DNA from 3 places in the Mesorhizobium sp. M2A.F.Ca.ET.043.05.1.1 genome. Region 3 is predicted to be linked to each of the others. Evidence: predicted binding sites of a transcription regulator. Region 3 holds the regulator's gene; each other region holds the start of a gene.

Region 1 (2,262 bases), 290 kb from region 3:
AAATCGGGGCTGATCAAGGCCGTTATTGAGGTAGCGTGAGCTATCGATCCGACACGAACATTCGGTGCGTGACGCTGCGGGATTTGGCAGAGTGCGCACCTTTGCGATTAGCCGAAGCGCTTGTCCATTCGTCATCCACGGGCGGAGCAAGGAGCGAAGCGACGCGCGCAGACCCGAGGATCCATTCCGTGAAGTTGAGGTGTTGCCACGATGCAGAATTCTGCTCCGCAGCACCCTACGATTAGAGTCACGGAATGGATCCTCGGGTCTGCGCTCCGCTTCGCGTCGCTCCGCCCGTGGATGACGACCTCATTGGGCTATCGTCGTGGATGAAGGCTAGCTAATCGCCAGCCGACAACCTCAACTCCACCCGCTCCGCCGGGAACCTCGACTCCGCGAACTGGATCGGCTGACCGTCGAGCGTGACGTTGACGGCGACGGTAACCAGCACGATGGCGCCGGGCTGCAGATCCAGCGCTGCGAGGTCGTCGGCGTCGGCATGGCGTGCCGACAGCACCGTCGAGTGCCGCAGATAATCATTGACGCCGAAGCGCTTCAGCGAGGCGGTGATCGATCCCGTTTCCGCCATTGCCGCCTCGATGCCGGCGAAGCGCTTGACGTCGAACCAGGTCGTCGCGCGCGACACCGCGTGACCATCGGCCTCGCCGCGCGTCTCCAGGCGGATGACGGCAGCGCCCTTGGCGACGCCCAGCGCCTCGGCGATGCGCCGGCTGGCCGGCTCCGTCGATGACGACAACAGCGCGATGTGCCGCTCGCTCGTCTGCCCCTGCAGGCCGGTCGAGAAGCGCGTGCGCGCGCCGATCGGATAGGACAGCCGCTTGCGCGACAGGACGAAGGTGCCACGGCCCTGCTCGGCCTTCAGCACGCCTTCCTGGACCAATGCGGCGATGGCGCTGCGCACCGTGTGGCGGTTGACACCGTAGCGCTCGGCCAGCGCGACTTCGGGCGGCAGCGCCGCGTTCTCGGCGAAATCGCCGCTCGCGATCCCCTGCAGGATCCGGTCGGCGATCTGCCGCCAGAGCGACACGCCGTTGCGCCTTTCAATGCTGCTCGCCAGTCCGGTCATTCATCGCCCACCATTTCTTCGGCAGCCCGGGCAATTTTCCGGGCCTGTCATCCACCCGTCATGGACTCCCGTTAGGAGATAGGTATAATTTGTATAGTTGTCTATATCAATAGACAAATTTATGCATGCAAGGAGCAATGCCATGCGAGGACAGGAAGCGCGCGAGCAGGCCGGGCGGAAAGCCTTGATGGCGACGCTGGCGCATGCCGAAGCTGACGAGATCGCGCGCCTGTGGAACGAGTCGGGTCTGCCCTCCGAGGCCGAGCTTTTGCGCGGTCCGGAAACCGGACTGGTGACGGTGCGCGGGCGGATCGGCGGCGGCGGCGCGCCCTTCAATGTCGGCGAGGCGACCGTCACCCGCGCCACGGTGCGGCTGCCCTCCGGCCAGGTCGGCCATTCCTATGCGCTCGGCCGCGACAAGGACAAGGCCAGGCTCGCGGCGATCGCCGACGCGCTCTGGCATGACCCGGTGCACCGCGAAACGGTCGAGACGAAGCTCGCCGCGCCCTTGCGCGCGGCGATTGGGGCGGCGCGCGAGACAAAGCGGGTCGAGACGGCGGCCACGAAAGTGGATTTCTTCACCATGGTGCGCGGAGAGGACTGATGGATATCGCCACGCAATCGATCGACGGCGGCTTCGCCGAGCCGGTCTTTAACGCCCAGGCCGTGTTCCGCGCCATCATGGACGCGATGGCCCGCCCCGGCACTGTCCACGACCTGGCGTTGCTCGCCCGTCCGCCGGCGCCGCTGTCGGCGACGGCAGGCGCGGTGGCGCTCTCGCTCTGCGACAACGACACGCCGGTCTGGCTCGATCCGCCGCTGCAGGCGGAAGCTTCGGTCAAGGCATGGCTCGGCTTCCACACCGGCGCGCCCTTGGCCAACACGCCTGCCGACGCGCATTTCGCCCTGATCGCCAATCCTAAGGAGATGGCCGCGCTAGATGGCTTTGCGCAAGGCACGCAGGAATATCCCGACCGCTCGACGACGCTGATCCTCCTGGTCGACGACCTCGCCTCGGGCCCGTCGCTGCTGCTCGAAGGTCCCGGCATCGAAAAGACGTCGATGATCGCGCCTCCGGGCATGCCGCGCCATTTCGTCGAGCAGTGGAAGCAGAACAACCAGCGTTTTCCGCGCGGCGTCGACATCATCCTGGCGGCGCCGGGCAGCCTCGCCTG
Region 2 (2,262 bases), 1.4 Mb from region 3:
CGGCCAGGACGCTGAACTATTCGCCCAACCAGTCCGGCCGGAGTCTCAGGAAAGGCGCCACCCATTCGATCGCCTTCATGCTGCAACCGCATCCCGGCGACCAGCAATATGGCGAGCCGTTCTTCATCCCGTTCCTGACCGGTCTGCAGGCGCGGCTCGCCGAAAGCGACCTCGATCTGATGGTCGTTATGGGCGAGCCCGGCCAATATCAGCCGGAGAGGCTGCGCCGCGTGGTTGAGACGCGCCGGGCCGACGCGGTCGTGTTGGCCAATACACGGCGGGAAGACGACCGGATCGACTATCTCAGCAAGGCCGGCTTTCCCTTCGCCACGCTTGGCCGAAGTCAATCCGGCGGCGACAGCTATCCTTCGCTCGATATTGATTTCGAGAGGGCGGGTGAGGAAGCCGTCGACCGGCTGGTCGCGCGGGGCCACCGCCGCATTGCCGCCATCCGCCCTTCGCTCGATCTCAACTTCGGCTACCTGTTCCTCGACGGATACCGCAAGGCGCTGCAGCGGCACGGCATCGAGGTCGACCCCGGCCTGATCGCCGACGGCTTCATCAACGAGACCGGCGGCTATCAGGTGACGCCGCGCGTGATGCTCTCCAAGGACCGTCCGACAGCCATCATCTTCAACAATGACGCCATGGCGCTCGGCGGCTGCAAGGCACTGGCCGAGATGGGCATCAGGCCCGGCCAGGACATCGCGGTGATCGTCATCGTCGACACGCCGCTTTGCCGCTACTTCTCGCCAACGCTGACCGCCTTCCGTCCGTCGCTGGAGCCGATGGGCCGCCGGCTGGCCGAGATGCTGCTCGCCTCCCTCCCCGCCTTCGCCGGTCCCGAAGGCGCACGCATCATCCGAGAGGTCTGGCCGCTGGAGCTAGTCGCCAGAGAGAGCGATTGAGGCGTTAGCGCTTTCCCTTCTCCCCTTGTGGGAGAAGGTGTCGCCGAAGGCGACGGATCAGGGGTGTTCCAGGGAACGCCAGCGCCTCACTCTGCTGGAACACCCCTCATCCGTCTCGGCGCTATCGCGCCGATCCACCTTCTCCCACAAGGGGAGAAGGAAGAAGCGCCACCTGTCACGCAACCATCACGTTCACGTCCTAGACCGCTCGGCGGCAAGGGCTGGTTGCATCGTCGGCGCCGCGCCCTTTTGAGCCAATGGCCGCTCTGCTCGTCACGAAGGGGATTTCCATGAAACATCTCAACCGAACCGTCGCGCTCGGCGCGGCACTTGCCCTGTTCACCGCCCTCACCCCGGCGCTCGCCGACGGCGTCGCCTATGTCAACAAAGGCCTCGTCGGCGTCGGCCGCATTCCGGCCAGCCAGAAGGACAAGTTCGGCGAGACGTTCGGTTCGGGTTCCGGCATGGCGATCGACACCAAGGGCTGGTTGCGCGACGGCGCGGGCTACAAGGGCTCGCTCTGGCTGCTGCCGGATCGCGGCTATAATGTCGTCGGCACCACCGATTACCGCCCGCGCCTCAACACCATCGCGATCGAGCTGACCCCGACCGCTCCAGGTGCCGCGCCCGCCGGCGGGCAAGAACAGTCAGGCGTCAAGGCGACGCTCGCCGACACCATGCTCTTGACCGACGACAAGGGCGCCGATGCGACCGGTCTCGACCCGCTGAACGGCGTGCGCCCCGCCGCTGGCGACATGCCGATCCTGCCTCAGGCCGACAACGGCAAGCTTTCGCTGGACGACGAAGCGATCGTGCGCCTGCCCGACGGTACCATGTTCATCTCCGACGAATACGGCCCCAACATCTACCGCTTCTCGGCCGAGGGCCGCCTGATGTCGGCGACGCAGCCGCCCGCGGCCCTGGTGCCGATGCGCCACGGCAAGCCGAATTTCGCTTCCGACAATCCCGGCCCGGGTGCCGCCGAGCCCGATCCGAAGGATCCCGAGACCGGGCGCCAGAACAACCAGGGCCTTGAAGGCATGTCGATGACGCCCGACGGCAAGTTCCTGATCGCGGTGCTGCAGTCGGCGACCCGCCAGGACGGCGGCGATTCCGGCTCGACGCGCCAGAACACCCGCGCCCTGGTCTATGACGCTTCCGATCTCGCTCACCTCAAGCTGGCGCATGAATATGTCGTGCCGCTGCCGGTGTTCAAGGACGCCAAGGGCAAGACCAAGGTCGCCGCGCAGAGCGAGATCGTCGCGCTGTCCGACAAAAGCTTCCTGATGCTGGCGCGCGACTCGGGCAACGGCCAGGGCCTGAAGGGCGAAGAATCGGTCTATCGCAAGATCGA
Region 3 (2,262 bases):
CAGAGCCTCTCGGGCGGCCAGCAGCAGCGCCTTTGCATCGCCCGCACCGTGGCGGTGAAGCCCGAGGTCATCCTGCTCGACGAACCGGCCTCGGCGCTCGATCCGCTCTCGACCGCCAAGATCGAGGAGCTGATCGACGAATTGCAGGCCGACTACACGATCGTCATCGTCACCCACAACATGCAGCAGGCGGCGCGCGTGTCGCGGCAGACGGCATTCATGTATCTGGGCGAGCTGGTGGAGTTCGACCGGACCGAGAAGATCTTCACCTCGCCCCGCGAGAAGCGCACCCAGGACTACATCACCGGCCGCTTCGGCTGAGCTCATACGAGGACAACATCATGGCCGAACATACCGTCGCCTCCTTCGACGAGGATCTCAGGCAGATCAGCCGGCTCATCAACGACATGGGCGATCTCGCCGGCTCCATGGTCGGCGGCTCGACCAGGGCCCTGCTCGAAGGCGACAATGCGCTGGCGCAGCGCGTCGTCTCCGACGATGCCATCATGGACGCGCGTCAGCGCGAGCTTGACGACCGCGCCATCACGCTGATCGCCAAGCGCCAGCCGATGGCGGACGATCTTCGCCACGTGGTCGGCTCGATCCGCATGGCGGGCGACCTCGAGCGCATCGGCGATCTCGCCAAGAACATCGCCAAGCGCGTCGGGTCGGTCGGCGTCAGCACCGCCCCGCGCGACCTCACGCATTCGATCGATTCCATGGCGCAACTGGTGCTGATCCAGGTCCAGGGCGTGATCCAGGAATACACGGTGGGCGATGCCACGGCGCTGGCCAAGCTTCGCAACGACGACGAACGCATCGACGTCAAATACACCTCCGTCTTCCGCGAACTGTTGACCTACATGATGGAAGATCCGCGCAACATCACCGCTTGCACGCATCTTCTGTTCTGCGCCAAGAACCTCGAGCGCATTGGTGACCATGTGACCAACATCGCCGAGAACGCCTATTATGTGCTGACCGGCACGCAATTGCCCGCCAACCGTCCGAAGCAGGACGAGACGGCAATGTCGGCGCCGGCCGCCTGACGGAAAAGGTTACCCCGATGATCGCGCCACGCATCATGGTGGTGGAGGACGAGGAGCCGCTGGGGGTGCTGCTCCGCTACAATCTCGAATCTGAGGGTTACCAGGTGGAAGTGGTGACCCGCGGCGACGAGGCCGAAATCCGCCTTCAGGAAAATGTCCCCGACCTGCTCGTGCTCGACTGGATGGTGCCGGCGGTTTCCGGCATCGAGCTTTGCCGGCGTCTCAGGATGCGGCCCGAGACCGAGCGGCTGCCGATCATCATGCTCACCGCGCGCGGTGAGGAAAGCGATCGGGTTCGAGGTTTGTCCACCGGCGCCGACGACTATCTGGTCAAGCCGTTCTCGACGCCGGAGTTCATGGCGCGCGTCAAGGCGCTGCTGCGCCGCGCCAAGCCGGAGGTGTTGTCCAGCGTGCTCAAGGTCGGCGACATCGTGCTCGACCGCGAATCGCACCGCGTCTACCGCAAGAAGAGCGAGATCAGGCTCGGCCCGACCGAGTTCCGCCTGCTCGAGTTCATGATGCGGCATCCGGGCCGCGTGTTCTCGCGCAGCCAGCTGCTCGACAATGTCTGGGGCGAGACGATCTATATCGACGAGCGCACGGTGGACGTGCATGTCGGCCGCCTGCGCAAGGCCGTCAACAACGGCCGCATGCCCGACGTCATCCGCACCATCCGCGGGGCGGGTTACGCCATTCGCGAGGATTAGGTTCACCGTTCGTGGAATTGATGCGTCCGCTACCGGATCGCATGCGCTGGTGAGTAGCCGAGACGCTCGTGCTTCGTCATCCACGGGCGGAGCAAGGAGCGCAGCGACGCAGCGCAGACCCGAGGATCCATTCCGTGACTTCGACGCGTCGCGACGGTCCAGAATTCTGCGCCGCTGCGCCCTACGATCCAGGTAACGGCATGGATTCCAGGGTCTACGCTCCGGTTCGCGTTGCTCCGCCCTGGAATGACGAAGCTCAAAGGCCTTCGCTTATCTCCGGCGAATCAGAAACCCGCTTAGGCGACGTTCTTCCCCGCGGCGCCGGACCTCGTCTGGACCCCCGGCGCGAAAATCTCCTGGTCGACGAAGGTCAGCGCGCGCATGGCGCAGCCTTCGCGGATCAGCGGCAGCTCGTTGGGTTCGCTGTCGAAGGAGATCGAGTTCGAGTGCTGGCCGCCGGCGGTCTGGGCGATCGCCTCCCTCAGCGCCGGCTCGATCAGGTCGAA

The links. The regulator PhoB, encoded in region 3, activates phosphate uptake and scavenging genes when phosphate is short. The targets are predictions, from matches to a motif close to TGTCATNNANCTGTCAT.
Region 1: a site for PhoB is predicted at 1,133-1,149, ahead of phnF (phosphonate metabolism transcriptional regulator PhnF). Genes of this name have one in related genera too.
Region 2: a site for PhoB is predicted at 1,082-1,098, ahead of EJ069_RS03610 (esterase-like activity of phytase family protein). Genes of this name have one in related genera too.

The regions. Positions count from the first base shown of each region.
Region 1 covers NZ_CP034446.1:6,383,695-6,385,956, reverse strand. The annotation lists gene EJ069_RS30795 (zinc-binding alcohol dehydrogenase family protein) at 1-39, shown strand, start outside; gene phnF (phosphonate metabolism transcriptional regulator PhnF) at 341-1,087, opposite strand; gene phnG (phosphonate C-P lyase system protein PhnG) at 1,230-1,691, shown strand; gene phnH (phosphonate C-P lyase system protein PhnH) at 1,691-2,262, shown strand, end outside.
Region 2 covers NZ_CP034446.1:766,430-768,691, reverse strand. The annotation lists gene EJ069_RS03615 (LacI family DNA-binding transcriptional regulator) at 1-908, shown strand, start outside; gene EJ069_RS03610 (esterase-like activity of phytase family protein) at 1,199-2,262, shown strand, end outside.
Region 3 covers NZ_CP034446.1:6,089,569-6,091,830, forward strand. The annotation lists gene pstB (phosphate ABC transporter ATP-binding protein PstB) at 1-321, shown strand, start outside; gene phoU (phosphate signaling complex protein PhoU) at 342-1,049, shown strand; gene phoB (phosphate regulon transcriptional regulator PhoB) at 1,067-1,756, shown strand; gene EJ069_RS29365 (ROK family protein) at 2,053-2,262, opposite strand, start outside.